Regions from separate parts of the Streptomyces ferrugineus genome, predicted to be linked through region 1. Evidence: predicted binding sites of a transcription regulator. Region 1 holds the regulator's gene; the other holds the start of a gene.
What was found. Region 1 encodes HrcA, which represses chaperone genes, less so after heat shock. Its sites were predicted from a motif close to TTNGCACTCNGNNNNNCNGAGTGCNAA; they were not measured.

Region 1 (10,184 bases):
TGTCTCGGCGTACGCCCTGATCGTCGAGGAGGGCACCCAGCTGGCCCGCCGCATCCGCCGGGGCGAGGTCCCGATGACGGACGACGACGTGCACGCGGACCGGTACCTGATCGCGGAGGACGTGCTGTCGGGGGCGGGATTCGACTGGTACGAGGTGTCCAACTGGGCGACTTCTGAGGCCGGGCGCTGTCTCCACAACGAGCTGTACTGGCGGGGCGCGGACTGGTGGGGCGCGGGGCCGGGAGCGCACTCGCACGTGGGCGGGGTGCGGTGGTGGAACGTGAAGCATCCGGGCGCGTACGCGGCGGCGCTTGCGGAGGGGCGGTCGCCGGGTGCGGGGCGCGAGCTGCTGTCGGAGGAGGACAGGCGGGTCGAGCGGATCCTGCTGGAGCTGCGGTTGCGGGAGGGGGTGCCGCTGGAGTTGCTGCGGGAGGAGGGGCTTGCGGCTTCGCGGCGGGCGTTGGGGGAAGGGCTGTTGCAGGACGGGCCGTACGCGGAGGGGCGGGCCGTGCTGACGTTGCGGGGGAGGTTGCTGGCGGATGCGGTGGTCAGGGATTTGGTGGACTGATCACTCGGGCGAGTGAATCGGCGTGGAACGTCGGTTCGGTCCCTAAGCTGGTTCGTAGGCTGCCGCCAAAAGGACGCGGCGGATGTGGAGGGCCACGGAGATGACCGCTGTGGACGAACGCGGGATGACGAAGTACTTCGAGGAGATTGAGCCTCCCGAGGGCGTCAGGGTCGAGCTCCTCCGGGGGGAAATCGTGATGATGGCGGCTCCCGATCTGGTGCACAACCGGATTGTGGCGGACGTGCAGGATCAGATCCCGCGCAAACCCTGGGAACGACTCCAGACGACGGACCTGGACATCATCGACGAGGCCAGCGAGCCCATTCCGGACCTTGTGGTGCTAGAGCGTGGTGTGGCTCCAGACTCAGGCAACCTGGTGCCGTCCCAGATGGTCACATTGGTGGTCGAGGTGGTCTCGAAGACGAGTGTCGACCGGGACTACGGGATCAAGCGCTCGATCTACGCGGCAGGCAAGATCCCCGCCTACCTGATCATCGACCCGATCATGGCGCACTGTGTTCTGCTGACCGATCCCATCGGCGATGGAGATCAAGCCGACTATCGCGGGCAGTGGATTACGAAGTTCGGTGACCCCGTGCTGCTCGAACTGCTCGGGGTAGAACTGGACACGAGCGAGTTCGGAACTCTTACCGGGGTCAGGCGTCACCGGCTGCCGTGACGAAGTCGATCAGCTCCTCCACCCTCCCCAGCAACTCCGGCTCCAGGTCCTTGTAAGACCCCACCCGCTTCAGAATCGCCTGCCACACCGCCCCGGTGTTCTCCGACGGCCACCTCAGTGCCCGGCACACCCCCGTCTTCCAGTCCTCCCCATGCGGCACCCGCGGCCACGCCTCGATCCCCAGGGACGACGGCTTCACCGCCTCCCAGATGTCGACGTACGGGTGGCCCACCACCAGGGCGTGCTCGCTCGTCACCGCCTGTGCGATGCGCCACTCCTTCGTGCCCGGTACCAGGTGGTCCACCAGGACCCCCAGCCGCGCATCCGGACCCGGTGCGAATTCGGCCACGATCGACGGCAGATCGTCCACGCCCTCCAGGTACTCCACCACCACGCCCTCGATGCGCAGATCGTCGCCCCACACCTTCTCGACCAGCTCGGCGTCGTGTCGGCCCTCGACGTAGATACGGCCGGCGCGGGCCACGCGTGCGCGGGCGCCGGGGACGGCGACCGAGCCGGATGCGGTACGGGTGGGACGTACCGGAGCCGCGCCGGACGGCCGGACGAGCGTCACCACCTTGCCCTCCAGCAGGAACCCCCGCGGCTCCAGCGGAAAAACCCGGTGCTTGCCGAAGCGGTCCTCCAGGGTCACCGTGCCGGCCTCGCAGCGGATCACCGCGCCGCAGAACCCCGTGCCGGGCTCCTCGACGACCAGGCCGGGCTCCGCCGGGACCTCGGGGACGGGCTTGGGCTTCTTCCAGGGCGGGGTCAGGTCCGGGGAGTACTGGCGCATTCGGATGACGATAGGAGAAGTGGCCCCGCGCTCACCGCGACACGCCGAATCTGGCGGCCAGCTCGTCGCGCTGGCGCCGTACGAACTCCGCGTCCACCACCGCTCCGTGACCGGGCACGTACAGCGCGTCCTCGCCGCCCAGGTCCAGCAGGCGGTCCAGGGCGGCCGGCCAGTGCGACGGTACGGCGTCGGGGCCCGCCTGGGGTTCGCCGGACTCCTCGACGAGGTCCCCGCAGTAGACGACCTCAGGGTCGCCCGGCACCAGTACCACCAGGTCGTGGGCCGTGTGCGCCGGGCCCACGTTCGCCAGCAGGACCTGGCGGCCGCCGCCCAGGTCGAGGGTCCACTCGCCGCTGACCTGGTGGTGGGGGTGGACCAGCGCGTCCACCGCCTCCTCCGCCGCGGCCGGGTCCAGGCCGTCCCGGACGGCGTCCGCGCGCAGCTCCTCGCGCGCGTGCCGGCCCGCCAGCACCGTGTCCATGCCCACCGGGCCGTACACCTCCGCCCCCGCGAAGGCCGCCGCGCCGAAAACGTGATCGAAATGGGGATGCGTCAGCGCGAGATGAGTCACACGGTGACCCGCGAGCCACTGCGCCTGCGTACGCAACCGCACGCCCTCCGCGAGGCTCGACCCGGCGTCCACGATCAGCGCGGTGCCGTCCCCCACCACCAGCCCCGCCGTGCAGTCCCAGACCGGAAGCCGGTACCGCCCCACCCCGGCCGCCAGCCGTTCCCACCCCAGCTCTTCCCAAGTCACCGTCATACGGCGACGCTAAGCGACACCACCGTCGGGCGCGGCGGTGCTGGCCCGGCCTTGCCCGGGGTGCACCCCACCGCCGTACACTGGCCGGGGACGGCTGGCACTCGGATGGACAGAGTGCCAGGAAACGCGCCAAGGGGACGACCGCTGGAGGTGTGCGCGAGATGCTGAGTGAACGCAGGCTTCAGGTACTGCGCGCCATCGTCCAGGACTACGTCGGGACCGAGGAGCCGGTCGGCTCGAAGGCGCTGACCGAGCGGCACAACCTCGGTGTCTCCCCGGCCACCGTGCGCAACGACATGGCGGCCCTGGAGGACGAGGGCTTCATCGCCCAGCCGCACACCAGCGCCGGGCGCATCCCGACCGACAAGGGCTACCGGCTGTTCGTCGACAAGCTCGCCGGCGTCAAGCCGATGACCCCGCCCGAGCGGCGCGCCATCCAGAACTTCCTCGACGGCGCCGTGGACCTCGACGACGTCGTGGCCCGCACGGTACGGCTGCTCGCGCAGCTCACCCGGCAGGTCGCCGTCGTGCAGTACCCGTCCCTGACCCGGTCCACCGTCCGCCATGTCGAGCTGCTCTCGCTCGCGCCCGCGCGCGTGATGCTCGTCCTGATCACGGACACCGGCCGGGTCGAGCAGCGCATGATCGACTGCCCGGCGCCGTTCGGCGAGGCCTCGCTCGCCGATCTACGCGCGCGGCTCAACAGCCGGGTCGCGGGCCGGCGCTTCACCGATGTGCCGATGCTCGTCGAGGACCTCGCCGAGGCCTTCGACCTCGAGGACCGAGGCACCGTCTCGACCGTGCTCTCCACCCTCCTGGAGACGCTCGTCGAGGAGAACGAGGAGCGGCTGATGATCGGCGGCACCGCCAATCTGACCCGCTTCTCGCATGATTTCCCCCTCACCATCCAGCCGGTGCTGGAGGCACTGGAGGAGCAGGTCGTGCTCCTCAAGTTGCTTGGCGAGGCCGGGGATTCGGGCATGACCGTGCGCATCGGGCACGAGAACGCCTACGAAGGACTCAACTCCACGTCCGTCGTGTCGGTGGGCTACGGTTCGGGCGGCGAGGCAGTCGCCAAGCTCGGCGTGGTCGGACCGACCCGCATGGATTACCCGGGAACGATGGGAGCGGTACGCGCAGTGGCACGTTACGTCGGACAGATCCTGGCGGAGTCGTAAGTGGCCACGGACTACTACGCCGTGCTCGGCGTGCGTCGCGACGCGTCGCAGGAAGAGATCAAGAAGGCCTTCCGGCGGCTCGCGCGCGAGCTGCACCCGGACGTCAACCCGGATCCGAAGACCCAGGAGCGGTTCAAGGAGATCAACGCCGCGTACGAGGTGTTGTCGGATCCGCAGAAGAAGCAGGTCTACGACCTCGGCGGCGACCCGCTCTCGCAGCAGGGCGCCGGCGGCGGTGCGGGCGGCTTCGGGGCCGGTGGGTTCGGGAACTTCTCGGACATCATGGACGCGTTCTTCGGTACGGCGTCCCAGCGCGGCCCGCGCTCGCGCACCCGGCGCGGCCAGGACGCGATGATCCGGCTGGAGGTCGAGCTCGACGAGGCGGCCTTCGGCACGACGAAGGACATCCAGGTCGACACGGCCGTCGTCTGCAACACCTGCAACGGTGAGGGCGCGGCGCCCGGCACCTCCGCGCAGACGTGTGACATGTGCCGCGGTCGCGGTGAGGTGTCGCAGGTGACGCGGTCCTTCCTGGGCCAGGTCATGACCTCGCGGCCGTGCCCGCAGTGCCAGGGCTTCGGGACCGTCGTCCCGACGCCGTGTCCGGAGTGCGCGGGCGACGGGCGGGTACGGTCCCGTCGGACCCTCACCGTCAAGATCCCGGCCGGTGTCGACAACGGCACCCGGATCCAGCTCGCCGGCGAGGGCGAGGTCGGGCCCGGCGGCGGTCCCGCAGGTGACCTGTACGTCGAGATCCATGAGCTGCCCCACCCGACCTTCCAGCGGCGTGGCGACGATCTGCACTGCACGGTGACGATCCCGATGACGGCGGCGGCCCTCGGCACGAAGGTCCCGCTGGAGACGCTGGACGGCCTGGAAGAGGTCGACATCCGCCCGGGCACCCAGTCCGGCCAGTCGATCCCGCTGCACGGCCGGGGTGTCACGCACCTGCGCGGCGGCGGCCGGGGCGATCTCATCGTCCACGTCGAGGTCACGACCCCGACGAAGCTCGACCCCGAGCAGGAGCGCCTCCTGCGCGAGCTGGCCAAGCTGCGCGGCGAGGAGCGTCCGCAGGGGCAGTTCCAGCCGGGGCAGCAGGGGTTGTTCTCCAGGCTCAAGGACGCGTTCAACGGGCGTTGAGTCCGGAGGCAAACTCCGGGCCTATGCCAAGGGGAAGGGTCGATTCGGACTTGTTCGGAGGACGTGACAACATGCCGTCATGTCCTCCGCACTGACCGATCTCTTCCCCCATCCGATCGTGCAGGCCCCCATGGCGGGCGGCGTCTCCGTGCCGCAGCTCGCCGCCGCCGTGTCCGAGTCCGGTGGGCTGGGTTTTCTCGCCGCCGGGTACAAGACCGCCGACGGGATGTACCAGGAGATCAAGCAGCTGCGCGGGCTGACCCAGCGTCCTTTCGGCGTCAACCTGTTCATGCCGCAGCCCGAGCATGCCGACGCCGCGGCCGTGGACGTCTACTCACACCAACTGGCCGGTGAGGCCGCCTGGTACGAGGTCGAGCTCGGGGACCCCGACAGCGGACGCGACGACGGCTACGACGCCAAGCTCGCCGTGCTGCTCGACAACCCGGTGCCGGTGGTCTCCTTCCACTTCGGCGTGCCCAGCGGCGACGTCCTGGAGTCCCTGCGCCGCGCCGGCACCGTCACCCTCGTCACCGCCACCACCCCGGACGAGGCCCTCGCCGTGCAGCGGGCCGGCGCCGACGCGGTGATCGTGCAGGGCATCGAGGCCGGCGGCCACCAGGGCACCCATCGCGACAACCCCGAGACCGAACGCGCCGGCATCGGGCTGCTCTCCCTCGTCGCCCAGGTCCGCGAGACCGTGAGCCTGCCCCTGGTCGCCGCCGGCGGCATCATGCGCGGCAGCCAGATCGCCGCCGCACTCGCGGCCGGCGCCAGTGCCGCCCAGCTCGGCACCGCCTTCCTCGCCACCCAGGAGTCCGGCGCCCACGCCCTGCACAAGCAGGCGCTGACCAACCCCCTGTTCGTACGGACCGAGCTGACGCGCGCCTTCTCCGGTCGCCCCGCACGCGGCCTCGTCAACCGCTTCATGCGCGAGCACGGGCCGTACGCCCCCGCCGCCTACCCCGAGGTCCACCACCTCACCTCGCCGCTGCGCAAGAAGGCCGCCGCCTCCGGCGACCCGCAGGGCATGGCCCTGTGGGCGGGGCAGGGACACCGCATGGCCCGCGAACTGCCCGCCGGGCAGCTGGTGGAGGTGCTGGCCGCCGAACTGGACGCGGCCCTGACAGCGTTGTCGGCGTTCCCGCGGGGCGGTGCCGGCCGATGACCGCGCCGGTCTTCGTCGTCGAGTCGCTGGAGCGGGCCACCGGTCCGGGCGGCGGCGAGTACGTGCTCGACGGGCCCGAGGGGCGGCACGCCGTCTCGGTGAAGCGGCTGCGGCCCGGCGAGGACGTCGTCCTGACCGACGGGCACGGGCGCTGGGCCGAGGGCGTCGTCAAGGCGGCCGAGGGCAAGGACCGGCTCGTGGTGGAGCTCGGCGCCGTGGCCGAGGAGCCGCCGGAGCGGCCCCGTATCACCGTCGTCCAGGCCCTTCCCAAGGGGGACCGGGGCGAGCTGGCCGTCGAGACCATGACCGAGACCGGCGTCGACGCGATCGTGCCGTGGGCGGCCGCCCGCTGCATCACCCAGTGGCGGGGCGAGCGGGGCGCCAAGGCCCTCGGCAAGTGGCGGGCCACCGCGCGCGAGGCCGGCAAGCAGTCGCGCCGGGTACGCTTCCCCGAGGTCGCGGAGGCGGCGACGACCAAGCAGGTCGCGGCGCTGCTCGCGCAGGCCGACTTCGCCGCCGTACTGCACGAGGAACGCGACTACGGCAGCGAGCCGCTGGCGACGGCCGAACTGCCCGCCGACGGCGAGATCGTGCTCGTCGTCGGCCCCGAGGGCGGGGTGTCCCCCGAGGAGCTGGCCCTCTTCGAGGAGGCGGGGGCGAAGGCGTACCGTCTGGGCCGTACCGTCCTGCGCACCTCCACCGCCGGAACCGCGGCGACGGCACTGCTCCTCGGCCGCACCGGCCGCTGGTCCTGACCCGGGGAGGGACGTCCGCCGTGGAACTCGCCCAAGTAAGACTGCTGGTCAGCGACTTCGCCGCCTGCTACCGGTTTTACGCCGACGTCCTCGGCCTCAAGCCGCAGTCGGGCGCGACCAGCGGGCCGTACGAGAAGTTCAGCCCCGCCACCGGCTCGGCGGGCATCGCCCTCCAGGACCGGGCGATGATGGCCGAGGTCCTGGGCGAACTCGGCGACGACGCCAGCGGCCATCGCTCACTGGTCGTGCTGCGGGTGGACGACCTGGACGCCTACTGCGCACAGATCGCCGAACGCGGCGCCACCCTCCTGCGCGGCCCCGCTCCCATGACCGACCGCATGCGCGTCGCCCACCTCAAGGACCCGGAGGGCAATCTGGTGGAGCTGCAGCAGTGGCTGCTGCTGCGCACCTGAGACAGGCCCTGGACCACCTGTGACGTGCGAGCGCGGGGTGTGGCCGTATGTGCTCTACCGCGGCGGCCGGGACAGTGGCAGGCTGCCCTCCCATGGGGGCTCTCAGGAGGGTTTGGGGCCGCGCGGACCGGCCTGCGGGGCGTCGTGCGCGCGCGGTGCGGGTGGCCGGTGCGGCGGGCGTGGCCGTGCTCGCCGTCGGCGGGACGTCGGCCTGCGATCCGGGCGGGCTGAACACGGCGACCGTGGCGTTCACGACCGACCAGACCGTGACCGCCGAGCTGGAGCGGCAGAAGGCCGATGTGCAGTGGCTCAACTGCACCGGTTCGTACGACAACGGCGGCAAAGGCAACGGCGGCAACAGCTCCGCGACGGCCAGTGAGAACACCATCGTCAAGGTCGACTGCGAGGGCGAGACCTCCGACGGCAAGGACATCACCGTCACCGGCCGGATCACCCGGGCCGTCAGCGGTGCCTGTGTGCGCGGGGACCTCGTCGCCAAGATCGACGGCAAGGAGTGGTTCCACGTGAACGGGCTGGGCAACTGCAACGCCACGCCCTCGCCGGTCAACCCGCCCGGCAACGGACAGCAGCCCGGGCCCACCGTCACGGTGACCGTCACCAAGACCGTCTACTGCAAGGAGCACCCGAACTGCTGGCCGGAGGGCAAGTGAGCGCTTTCCGAAGGGAGTTCGGGCAAGTGATCCAAAGGCCTGTCCCCGGACGCCGCCCCTGCCTATGGTGATCGGGTGACTCAGTCCGCGACGCCTGGATCGTCTTCGTATCTCCGGTATCCGCATCTCCACGGCGACCTGGTCGCCTTCACCGCCGAGGACGACGTGTGGCTCGCTCCCCTCGACGGCGGCCGGGCCTGGCGGGTCAGCGCCGACAACGTGCCGGTCTCCCGGCCGCGCATCTCGCCCGACGGCACCACCGTGGCCTGGACCTCCACGCGCGACGGCGCCCCCGAGGTGCACATCGCCCCGGTCGCGGGCGGCCCCTCCAAGCGCCTCACGCACTGGGGGAGTTGGCAGACCCGGGTGCGCGGCTGGACCCCGGACGGACAGGTCCTGGCGATCAGCACCCAGGGCCAGGCGGGCAGCCGCCGCACCTGGGCCCACACGGTCCCGCTCGACGGCGGACCCGCCACCCCCCTGCCGTACGGCCCCGTCGGCGACGTCGTGCACGGACCGCACCTGGTCCTGGCCTCCGCGCCGATGGGTCTTGAGGCCGCGCGGTGGAAACGGTATCGGGGCGGTACCGCGGGCAAGCTGTGGATCGACGTCGAGGGGGACGGCGAGTTCATACGGCTGCACGCGGAGCTGGACGGGAACCTGGAGGACCCCGTGTGGGTGGGGGAGCGGCTGGCGTTCCTCTCCGACCACGAGGGCGTGGGGGCGGTGTACTCCTGCCTCGCCGACGGATCAGACCTGCGACGCCACACACCGGTCGACGGCTTCTACGCCCGGCACGCCGCGAGCGACGGCACCCGTGTCGTCCACTCCCGCGCCGGTGAACTCTGGCTCCTGGACGACCTCGACGGCGCCGAGCCGCGCAGGCTGGACATCCGGCTCGGCGGGCAGCGCACCGACCGGCAGCCGTACCCGCTGAACGCCGCCCGCGCCTTCGGAGCCGCCGCGCCCGATCACACCGCGCGCGGCAGCGCCGTCTGCGTCCGGGGCGCCGTGCACTGGGTCACCCACCGCTCCGGTCCCGCCCGCGCGCTCGCCGCCGAGCCCGGCGTACGGGCCCGGCTGCCGCGCACCTTCCGGGCGGAGGGCGAGGAGTGGGTCGTCTGGGTCACGGACGCCGAGGGCGACGACGCGCTGGAGTTCGCCCCGGCGACCGGCCTCGCGCCCGGGGCCACCCCGCGCAGGCTGGCCGCCGGACAGCTCGGGCGGGTGCTGGAGCTCGCCATGGCGCCCGACGGAAGCCGGGCCGCGGTCGCCGCGCACGACGGGCGGCTGCTGCTCGTCGAGCGGGAGTCCGGCGAGGTGCGCGAGGTCGACCGCAGTGCGGACGGGGACGTCTCCGGGCTGGTCTTCTCGCCCGACTCGGCCTGGCTCGCCTGGTCGCACCCCGGCCCGCGCCCGCTGTGCCAGCTCAAGCTCGCCAACACCACCGACCTGTCGGTCTCCGAGGCGACCCCGCTGCGCTTCCAGGACTTCGCGCCCGCCTTCACCCAGGACGGCAAGCACCTGGTGTTCCTGTCGACGCGGGCCTTCGACCCGGTCTACGACGAGCACGTCTTCGACCTCGCCTTCGTGGTCGGCTCCCGCCCGCACCTGATCACCCTGGCGGCCACCACCCCGTCCCCCTTCGGCCCGCAGCGCCACGGCCGCCCCTTCGACGCGCCCGACAAGGACGAGACGCCCGACAGCGAGGGCGCTCCGGCCACCCGCATCGACCTCGAAGGGCTCGCCGACCGGATCGTGCCCTTCCCGGTCGAGGCCGCCCGCTACAGCAACCTGCGGGCCGCCAAGGACGGCGTGCTGTGGCTGCGGCACCCCGTGCGCGGGGCCCTCGGCTCCTCGCGGGCCACGCCCGACGACCCCGAGCCCAAGAACGAGCTGGAGCGCTACGACCTCGTCCAGCGGCGCGTGGAGCATCTCGCCGACGACGCCGACGACTTCGAGGTCAGCGGCGACGGCAAGCGGGTGTTGCTGTGGACCGACGGCCGGCTCAAGGTGGTGCCGAGCGACCGTCGGGCCTCGGGCGACGAAGACAGCGACT
Region 2 (10,184 bases), 7.2 Mb from region 1:
AGTCGTCCGGGCGCTCGGGCATCTCGTCCGAGGGGACGGCCGTGGAACCGGGGTGCCGCATCGCCGCCCGCTGCAGGTCCGCGACCTTGTGCGCGGCGATGGCGAAGACGAACGCCTCGAAGGGGCGCCCGGTGTCCCGGTAGCGCGGCAGCGCGAGCAGGACGGCGACGCAGACCTCCTGGGCGAGGTCCTCGACGAAGTGGCGGGCGTCGCCCGGAAGGCGGGACAGCCTGGTGCGGCAGTAGCGCAGGGCCAGGGGGTGGACATGCGCGAGCAGATCGTGCGTGGCCTGCTCGTCGCCGTCCACGGCGCGATGGACGAGTGCACCGATCGCCCCTGCGGCTTTGGCCGCCTCGTCGTCGCGCATCGGTCCATGGTGCCCTGCGCCCGTACGGTCCGTGGCATCGCGCCCGATGTTGTGCACCGAAGCGTTATGAGCAGGTGCGCCGGAACTCATCCCCTGCGCCCTCCCCTTCCGCTCGACCGACTCGTCCCCGAGAGACTCCACACCTCAAGGATGCGGCATCCGCGGCGAAACGAGCACCGGGCACCGGGGGAGCCGCTTGACCAACCTCGTACCCGCGCCCCTTCAGGGGCGCGGGACTGCATCGATGTGCGGCTACCGCCGCGCGCGCGACCAGCCACGAAGGACCCGCAGCCGCCGGACAGCACAACGCGGCACCCACAGTGGCGCGACTAGCGAACCAGCCCCCACCGGAACCCGAGCGCCACCGCATGCGCCCGGTCCGAAGCACCGAGCTTCTTGAACAACCGCCGGGCGTGCGTCTTGACCGTGTCCTCGGAGAGGAACAGCTCACGGCCGATCTCCGCGTTGGAACGGCCGTGGCTCATACCTTCGAGCACCTGGATCTCACGCGCCGTGAGCGTCGGCGCGGCGCCCATCTCGGCGGACCGCAGCCGCCGCGGGGCGAGCCGCCAGGTCGGATCGGCGAGGGCCTGCGTGACGGTCGCCCGCAACTCCGCGCGCGACGCGTCCTTGTGCAGATACCCACGCGCGCCGGCGGCCACCGCGAGAGCGACCCCGTCCAGGTCCTCGGCGACCGTGAGCATGATGATGCGCGCACCGGGGTCGGCGGACAGCAGCCGCCGCACGGTCTCGACGCCGCCCAGGCCGGGCATGCGTACGTCCATCAGGATCAGGTCCGAGCGGTCGGCGCCCCAGCGGCGGAGGACTTCCTCGCCGTTGGCCGCCGTCGTCACGCGCTCGACGCCGGGCACGGTCGCGACCGCGCGGCGAAGCGCCTCTCGGGCAAGCGGGGAGTCGTCGCAGACGAGGACGGATGTCATGGCCGCCCTCCGCAGCTGATGCACGTCACCTTGAGCCTCCAGGCTGGTACGAAATCGTCACCTGTGCGGTCGACCGGCTCGGACGCCTGCCCGAGCGCTTGTTGCTTTCAACCGCCTCCGCCCTCTCAACGACGGTCACTCGAAAGAGTTACGGGGGCATGTGCCGTCTTCGGCACTCTACGTGAGGGGACGGACACGGGGCAGACATGCACGGCGGACCCTCAACGTTTCATCACAACCCATGCCCCATTCAGCCCTTTTTCTTCCTGTTTCTTGGCGTTTGGGGCTAGATTCGCAATGAGTCATATTTTCATCTCCTTAGATCGTAGATGTACGGTCGTAGACACTGTATCCGCCCATAACGGCTGCAAGGGGTCACGCAATGGCAGATTTCTCCCGCCTTCCCGGACCGAACGCGGACCTGTGGGACTGGCAGCTGCTGGCTGCCTGCCGCGGGGTGGACAGCTCGCTCTTCTTTCATCCGGAGGGCGAGCGCGGTGCGGCTCGGAGCGCTCGAGAGAACTCGGCCAAGGAGGTCTGCATGAGGTGCCCCGTGCGCGCGCAGTGCGCCGCGCACGCGCTGGCGGTACGCGAACCGTACGGCGTCTGGGGCGGCTTGACCGAGGACGAGCGCGAGGAGCTCATGGGGCGGGCACGCAACCGGCTGGTGTCGGCATCGACGACCAGCGGCGAGGCCGGTCCGAACACCTGAAGGAACGTTTCTGCACTCAGGGCACGCGCGTGCGTGCCCTTCCTTCTGCGCTGTCTGACGGCGCGGCCCTAGCGGGCAGCGGCCCGTGCCAGTTGCTCCAGCGTCGCCGCGACGGCCGGGACCTGTGCGAGGTCGGGCAGGGTGAGCGCGACGATCTCCCGGCGGACGGCCGGTTCCAGCGTCAGCACGCGCGCACCCCGTGGCCGTACGGACTCGACGGCGAGCTGGGGCAGGACGGCCACGCCCAGGCCGGCGCCCACCAGGCCGACGACCGCCGGATAGTCGTCGGTGGCGAAGTCGATGCGGGGAGTGAAGCCGGCGCCCTCGCACACCTCGACCAACTGTCCCCGGCAGCGCGGGCACCCGGCGATCCACGGCTCGGCCGCGAGCTCCCCGATGGCGACGGACCCCGCGCGCGCGAGCCGGTGCCGTTCCGGTACGAGGCCGACGAGACGGTCCGTCAGCAGGGGACGGACGACGAGGTCGTCCCACTCCCCCTCCTGGGCCGCGCCCTCGTACCGGAAGGCGAGCGCCACGTCGCAGTCGCCCTCGCGCAGCAGTTCGACGGACTTCGGCGGCTCGGCCTCCTCCAGGGAGACACGGGTGCCGGGGTGCGCGGCGCGCAGGGCGGCGAGGGCGGTCGGGACGAGGGTGGAGCTGCCGCTGGGGAAGGAGACGAGGCGTACCCGTCCGGCGCGCAGGCCGGCGATGGCGGCGACCTCCTCCTCGGCGGCGGTGAGCCCGGCCAGGATCCCGGCGGCGTGCCGCACCAGGGCCTCGCCGGCCTGGGTCAGCCGCATCTCACGCCCGCTGCGGACCAGCAGGGGTGTGCCGACGGACGCCTCCAGGGCCTTCATCTGCTGGCTCACGGCGGGCTGGGTGCAGCCCAGCTCGCGCCCCGCCGCGGAGAAGGAACCGGTGGCGGCGACGGCGCGCAGCACGCGGAGATGACGGGCCTCGATCACAGGTAGAGCATAAGCGAGCCTTGGGTATGCCGCGGGATAATGCATGGACGCTTTGACTGCTGGTCGCCTACCGTGCCGTCATGAAGCTTCTGTCTGTGAACCTGGGCCGCCGTAAGCATGTGCCGTACACGGACCACCCGGAGGGCGTGACCGGCATCGACAAGCAGCCGGTGGAGGGGCCGGTGCGGCTGGCGGCGCCCGGGCCCAAGGGGACCGGTGGGAGCGGTGTGGCCGGGGACGAGGTGTGCAGCCTGCGCCATCACGGCGGGGACGACCAGGCCGTGTACGCGGTGGCGCGCGAGGACCTCGACGACTGGGAGCGCGAGCTGGGGCGCCCGCTGGCGAACGGCGGCTTCGGCGAGAACCTCACGACCTCCGGGCTGGACGTCTCCGGCGCGCTGATCGGCGAGCGCTGGCGGATCGGGTCGGCGGTGGTGCTGGAGGTGACGTCCGGCCGGATTCCCTGTCTCACCTTCCAGGGCCATGTGGGTGAGAAGCAGTGGGTGAAGCGGTTCACGGCGAAGGGCGCGCCGGGCGCGTATCTGCGGGTGATCGAGCCGGGCGAGATCAAGGCGGGCGACGCGCTGGAGATCATCCACCGGCCGGACCACGACGTCACGGTGGCGCTTCAGTTCCGGGCGGTGACGACGCACCGCAAGCTGCTGCCGCGGCTGCTGGCGGCGGGTGAGGCACTGCACCCCGAGTCGCTGGAGGCGGCGCGGAAGTATGTGGCGCAGCACGGAGCCTGACGGTACGACAGCTAGAGCTCTTCGGCCGGTCGACCGTACGCCGCACGGCTCCTAGGGGGAAACCCCGTAAGCGCGGCGGGGGTTGGCTCGGGGTGGGCCGGGGGACGACCCGGATGTTCGGTGGGCGGTGGTCGAGGACGCTCGAAGCATGTCCCGCGTCAAGCGTGTCCTCATCGTTCTCGGCTCCGTCGTCACCGTCTTCGCGCTGACGGTCGGCGGCCTGTTCGCCTGGCTGTGGACCGGCGCCGACGTCAGCACGGTCGGCAAGGCGTCGTTCGACAACGCGCTGGCGATACCGCCGCTGGCCGCCTCGACCGTCGACAAGGACGGCACGCGCGTCTTCGACCTGCGGATGCGCGCGGGTGAGACGGAGTTCAAGGACGGGCTGAGGACTCCGACATGGGGGTTCAACGGCTCCTATCTCGGCCCGACGCTCCGCGCGGCGCGTGGCGAGAAGGTCCGCGTGCGCATAGCGAACGGGCTCGACGAGGCATCCAGCGTGCACTGGCACGGCATGCACCTGCCCGCGCGGATGGACGGCGGCCCGCACCAGATGATCGCCGCCGGTGGCACCTGGGCTCCGCACTGGACCGTGGACCAACCGGCCGCGACGCTCTGGTACCACCCGCACCCGCACGGTGCGACCGAACGGCATGTGCGCAAGGGCCTGGCCGGCATGTTCATCCTCGACGACGAGAAGTCCGGGGAACTGGCCCTGCCGAAGCGGTACGGAGTCGACGACCTGCCCGTCATCGTGCAGGACGTGCGCTTCGACGGCGCGAAGCTCGACGGCGGCCGCAGGATGATGCAGAACGTGGGCTTCCTCGGCGACCGGACGATGGTCAACGGCACACTGCGCCCCTACCGGGAGATCGGCGACGAGCTCATACGGCTGCGGCTGCTCAACGCCTCGACCGCGCGGACGTACTCCTTCGGCTTCCCGGACGACCGCGCCTTCTCCCTGATAGCCACCGACGGAGGTCTGCTGGAGCGGCCGGAGCCCATGGACCGCGTCCAACTGTCACCGGGTGAGCGCGCCGAGATCGTCGTACGGATGCGGGCGGGTGAGCGCGCGATGCTGCGCAGCTTCCCGCAGGACGACTACGGGGACGGCTGGCAGCGGCGGTTCGGCGGGGGCGACGACTCCTTCGACGTGCTGGAGCTGCGGGCGGCGGAGGAGCTCCGCCCCTCACCCGCGATACCGGCCGCGCTGGGCGAGCTGGAGACACCGGACGGCTCGGACGCGGTGCGTGGGCGGCACTTCGACCTGAAACGGTCCGGTATCAACGGGCGCGCGATGGACATGGGCCGCGTCGACGAGACGGTCACGCGGGGGACGACGGAGGTGTGGACGGTCCGCAACGGCAACGGCATGCCGCACAACTTCCATGTGCACGACGTGCAGTTCCGAGTGCTGGAGGTGAACGGCGAGGCGCCGCCGGCCGCGCTGCGCGGTCCGAAGGACACGGTGTTCGTGCCGCACGGGACGACCATGAGGCTGGCGCTGCGCTTCACCGGGCCCGCGGACCCGGAGACGCCGTACATGTACCACTGCCATCTGCTGTACCACGAGGACGAAGGGATGATGGGTCAGTTCGTGGTGGTCGACAAGGGACAGCGGGCGTCGGGGCACCGGCACGGCTGAGCGGGGAGCGGAAGCGTCCGGTCCGGGTCACTAATCTTGCGCCATGACAACGGCATTGATTACGGGATCGACCGCGGGTATCGGCGCCGCGTTCGCGCGGCGGCTGGCCGCTGACGGACACGACCTCGTCCTGGTGGCCCGGGACACCAAGCGGCTGCGCGAGCAGGCGACCGAGTTGCACGACCGGCACGGCATCGAGGCCGAGGTGCTGACCGCCGACCTTGCGCAGGACAGCGGCATCGAGTCGGTCGCCGCCCGCCTCGGCGACCGCAGGAACCCCGTCGACCTGCTGATCAACAACGCCGGCTTCGGCAACAAGGGCCGCTATCTCGACGTCTCCATGGCCGACGAGCTGAAGATGCTCAAGGTGCACTGCGAGGCGGTGCTGCGCCTGACGTCGGCGGCTGCGGAGGCGATGCGGGAGCGGGGGCGCGGGGGTGTCGTCAATGTGGCGTCGGTCGCGGCCTTCGTGCCGCGCGGGACGTACGGCGCGTCCAAGGCGTGGGTCGTGCAGTTCACGCAGGGGGCGGCGCGGGACCTGGCCGGGAGCGGGGTGCGGTTGATGGCGCTGTGCCCGGGGTTCGTGCGGACCGAGTTCCATGAGCGGGCCGGGATGGGGACGGACAACATTCCCGGGTGGATGTGGCTGGACGCGGACAAGCTGGTGGCGGCGGCGCTAGCGGATCTGGCGCGGGGGAAGGCGGTGTCGATTCCGGACCCCCGGTACAAGGTGCTCCTGGGGGCGGCGAAGCTGGTGCCTCGGGGGATGCTCGGTGGGATCAGTTCGAGGACGGGGCGGAAGTACGGGCCGCAGTGAGCCGAGCGGAGGAACAAGCAGCCGAAACGCCATAAAATCTTGCATGTCGGTCGTACCGGACTCGGGCGTCGGGAGGTGCCCCATGACCTTCGTGCAGCTCATCGATTGCAGGACCAGCCGTTTCGACGAGATGAACCGGCTGATGGACAGGTGGGTCGAGCAGACCAAGGGGAAGCGGACGGCGACGCACGACATCATCGGGAGCGACCGGTCCGACGCGTCGCACTTCATCGAGATCGTGGAGTTCCCGTCGTACGAGGAGGCGATGCGCAATTCCCATCTCCCGGAGACCGACCGGATCTTCCAGGAGATGGTCGCGCTCTGCGACGAGACGCCGACCTTCACGGATCTGGACGTGGTGCGGGACGAGCAGCTGTACGACGCCTCCGCGCGCAGGTTCTTCGAGACGCTGGGCGGCAAGGGCGAGCTGCCGCCGCTCAACGATCTGCTCGTGGAGGACTACCACGACCACGATCCGTCCAACCCGCAGGACGCCATCGGCATGGACGCGATCAGGCGCGAGCTCGAGATGTGGCGGAGCGCTTTCGACTTCTCGTTCACGATCGAGGACCAGGTGGCCCAGGGTGACCGGGTGTGCACCCGGTGGACGTGGAACGGGACGCACAAGGGCGACTTCCTCGGGATCGCCGCCACCGGCAAGAAGGTCTCCATGACCGGGACGACCGTCCAGCGGTTCAGTGCGGAGGGGAAGATCGTCGAGGGATGGTGGCAGTACGACCGGCTCGGGCTGATGGCCCAACTCGGGGCTCTGGAGGGGCTGGAGCGGTAGCCGACGGCAACGGCGGAGGCCCGGCACCCCAAGGGTGCCGGGCCTCAGTGCTGACGTGTGTCAGTCGTCAGTGGGCGTGCCCGTGGCCGTGGCCACCGGCGGCCGCCGGCTCCTCCTCTTCCTTCTTCTCGACGACCAGGGTCTCGGTCGTCAGAAGCAGGGAGGCGATGGAGGCGGCGTTCTCCAGGGCGGAGCGGGTGACCTTGACCGGGTCGATGACACCGGCCTTGACCAGGTCGCCGTACTCGCCGGTCGCGGCGTTGTAGCCGTTGCCCTTGTCGAGCTCGGCCACCTTGGAGACGATCACGTAGCCCTCGAGGCCGGCGTTCTCGGCGATCCAGCGCAGCGGCTCGACGGCGGCGCGGCGGACGACCGCGACACCCGTGGCCTCGTCGCCGGTCTTGTCGAGGTTGCCCTCCAGGACCTTCACCGCGTGGACGAGCGCGGAGCCACCACCGGAGACGATGCCCTCCTCGACCGCGGCGCGGGTCGCGGAGATGGCGTCCTCCAGACGGTGCTTCTTCTCCTTCAGCTCCACCTCGGTGGCGGCGCCGACCTTGATCACGCACACGCCGCCGGCCAGCTTCGCGAGGCGCTCCTGGAGCTTCTCGCGGTCCCAGTCGGAGTCGGTGTTCTCGATCTCGGCCTTGATCTGGGCGACGCGGCCCTGGACGTCGTCGGACTTGCCGGCGCCGTCGACGAGGGTCGTGTCGTCCTTGGTGACCGTGACGCGGCGGGCGGTGCCCAGCACGTCCAGGCCGGCCTGGTCGAGCTTGAGGCCGACCTCCTCGGAGATGACCGTGGCGCCGGTGAGGACAGCCATGTCCTGCAGCATCGCCTTGCGGCGGTCGCCGAAGCCGGGGGCCTTGACCGCGACCGCGTTGAAGGTGCCGCGGATCTTGTTGACGACCAGGGTCGACAGGGCCTCGCCCTCGACGTCCTCGGCGATGATCAGCAGCGGCTTGGAGGAGCCGGCCTGAATGACCTTCTCCAGCAGCGGCAGCAGGTCCTGGATGGAGGAGATCTTGCCCTGGTTGATGAGGATGTACGGGTCCTCCAGGACGGCCTCCATGCGCTCCTGGTCCGTCACGAAGTACGGCGACAGGTAGCCCTTGTCGAAGGCCATGCCCTCGGTGAAGTCCAGCTCCAGACCGAAGGTGTTGGACTCCTCGACGGTGATGACACCGTCCTTGCCGACCTTGTCCATCGCCTCGGCGATGAGCTCGCCGACCTGCTGGTCCTGGGCGGACAGCGCGGCCACGGCGGCGATGTCGGACTTCTCGTCGATCGGGCGGGCGGAGGCGAGGAGGTCCTCGGAGACCGCGGCGACCGCGGCGTCGATGCCCTTCTTCAGCAGCGCCGGGGAGGCACCCGCGGCGACGTTCTTCAGGCCCTCGCGCACCAGCGCCTGGGCGAGCACGGTGGCGGTGGTCGTACCGTCACCCGCGATGTCGTTGGTCTTGGTCGCCACCTCCTTCACCAGCTGGGCGCCGAGGTTCTCGTACGGGTCCTCGACCTCGACCTCGCGGGCGATGGTGACGCCGTCGTTGGTGATGGTGGGCGCGCCGAACTTCTTGTCGATGACGACGTTGCGGCCCTTGGGGCCGATCGTCACCTTGACCGTGTCGGCCAGCTTGTTGACGCCGCGCTCGAGGGCGCGACGGGCGTCCTCGTCGAACTTCAGGATCTTCGCCATGACAGCGGGAGCCCTCTCGAAATCTGTGGGTTCAAAAGACACTGCGCCCCGGGCGCCCGGCTTCTTGTGTGGTCGCGGGGGCCAGGGGCGCAGCTGGAAGCAGAATGCTTCGAGGTGGTCTTACTTCTCGATGATCGCGAGCACGTCGCGAGCCGAGAGGACGAGGTACTCCTCGCCGTTGTACTTCACCTCGGTGCCGCCGTACTTGCTGTACAGCACGATGTCGCCGGTCTTGACGTCGAGCGGCAGGCGCTCGCCGTTCTCGAAGCGGCCCGGGCCCACGGCCAGGACGACGCCCTCCTGGGGCTTCTCCTTGGCAGTGTCCGGGATGACCAGGCCAGAGGCCGTGGTCTGCTCGGCGTCCAGCGGCTGGACCACGATGCGGTCCTCGAGCGGCTTGATGGCAACCTTGGAGCTGGCGGTCGTCACGATCCGACCTCCCCCTTCGGAGATCTCACGGGGTTAACTGTCTGAGGTGGCGACCAGGTCGATCCGTCGTCGCGGGTGCCGGACCTGCCCGTCGCGTAGTTGGCACTCTCCAGGGGGGAGTGCCAAAGCCGAGACTATGACCGTGATTAGCACTCGGTCAAGCGGACTGCTAATTCACTGCGCTGACCGAGCCGCTCCCGCTACACGTAGTCCTCCAGCCGGCCCACCGTCAGCCCTCTCGCCTGGATCTCCCGCAGCAGCCTCGTCGTCCGCTCCCGCAGGCTCAGCCCGGTCGGCTCGCTCGACGGGACGGAGACGATGTCGCCGGCGCGCAGTCGGCGGGGGCCCTTCGCGTACGTCAGTTCGCCGTCGCCCTCCATCGCCGCCCGCCACAGCACGACCGCCGTCACGCCGCAGTGGGCCGCGGCGCGGAGCGTGGTGGTGTCGTACGTGCCGTAGGGCGGGCGGAAGAGGCGGGGACGGACGCCGAAGCGGGCGCGGAGTTTGCTCTGCTGGCCGCAGATCTCGGCGCGCTGGCCGGCGTACGGCAGACCGCGCAGGGCGGCGTGGTCGAGGGTGTGGTTCTGGATCGAGGCGCCGACCGCGCGCAGCCGCGCGAAGTGGCCGTAGCCCGGGCCGACCACGCTGTCCGTGAGGAACATGCTGACGGGCAGCCGTAGCTCTCGGACCATGTCGACGAAGCGAGGGTCCTTCTCGGCGCCGTCGTCGTAGGTGAGGAAGATGACCCTGTCGCGGGTGGGGACGCGGTGCACGACCGGCAGCGGCTCCCCGGTCGAGCGCACCGGCCGGTGGGCGGGCGGGGGCGGCGGTGCGGGCAGCGGGGCGGTCAGGCCCCAGTGGCGGTACGGCCGGGGCGAGTGCGCCGCGTTCTTCGCCGAGCGCTCCGTGTGCCCGGCCGGTTCGCCGCGCGGGTCGGCCGGGCCGGCGCACCCGGCGAGCAGGGCGGACGCCAGGGCCGTGGCGGCCAGCGCCCGCGCCCCGGGCACCGACCTCACAGGTAGTCCTCCAGCCGGGCCACCGCGTACCCCTCGGCCGTCACCTTGTTCAGGAAC

Region 2: groES (co-chaperone GroES) is a predicted target of HrcA. The motif match lies at 9,258-9,284, and genes of this name have one in related genera.

What each region holds. Positions count from the first base shown of each region.
Region 1 is NZ_CP063373.1:1,850,295-1,860,478, forward strand. It holds gene hemW (radical SAM family heme chaperone HemW) at 1-568, shown strand, start outside; gene IM697_RS08430 (Uma2 family endonuclease) at 669-1,247, shown strand; gene IM697_RS08435 (DUF3097 domain-containing protein) at 1,225-2,040, opposite strand; gene IM697_RS08440 (MBL fold metallo-hydrolase) at 2,072-2,803, opposite strand; gene hrcA (heat-inducible transcriptional repressor HrcA) at 2,965-3,981, shown strand; gene dnaJ (molecular chaperone DnaJ) at 3,982-5,121, shown strand; gene IM697_RS08455 (nitronate monooxygenase) at 5,201-6,286, shown strand; gene IM697_RS08460 (16S rRNA (uracil(1498)-N(3))-methyltransferase) at 6,283-7,041, shown strand; gene IM697_RS08465 (VOC family protein) at 7,062-7,454, shown strand; gene IM697_RS08470 (hypothetical protein) at 7,547-8,125, shown strand; gene IM697_RS08475 (S41 family peptidase) at 8,201-10,184, shown strand, end outside.
Region 2 is NZ_CP063373.1:9,096,625-9,106,808, forward strand. It holds gene IM697_RS40275 (sigma-70 family RNA polymerase sigma factor) at 1-367, opposite strand, end outside; gene IM697_RS40280 (response regulator transcription factor) at 697-1,308, opposite strand; gene IM697_RS40285 (WhiB family transcriptional regulator) at 1,691-2,020, shown strand; gene IM697_RS40290 (LysR family transcriptional regulator) at 2,089-2,985, opposite strand; gene IM697_RS40295 (MOSC domain-containing protein) at 3,066-3,734, shown strand; gene IM697_RS40300 (multicopper oxidase family protein) at 3,883-5,379, shown strand; gene IM697_RS40305 (SDR family NAD(P)-dependent oxidoreductase) at 5,423-6,196, shown strand; gene IM697_RS40310 (ester cyclase) at 6,279-6,986, shown strand; gene groL (chaperonin GroEL) at 7,054-8,682, opposite strand; gene groES (co-chaperone GroES) at 8,803-9,111, opposite strand; gene IM697_RS40325 (polysaccharide deacetylase family protein) at 9,312-10,127, opposite strand; gene IM697_RS40330 (polysaccharide deacetylase family protein) at 10,124-10,184, opposite strand, start outside.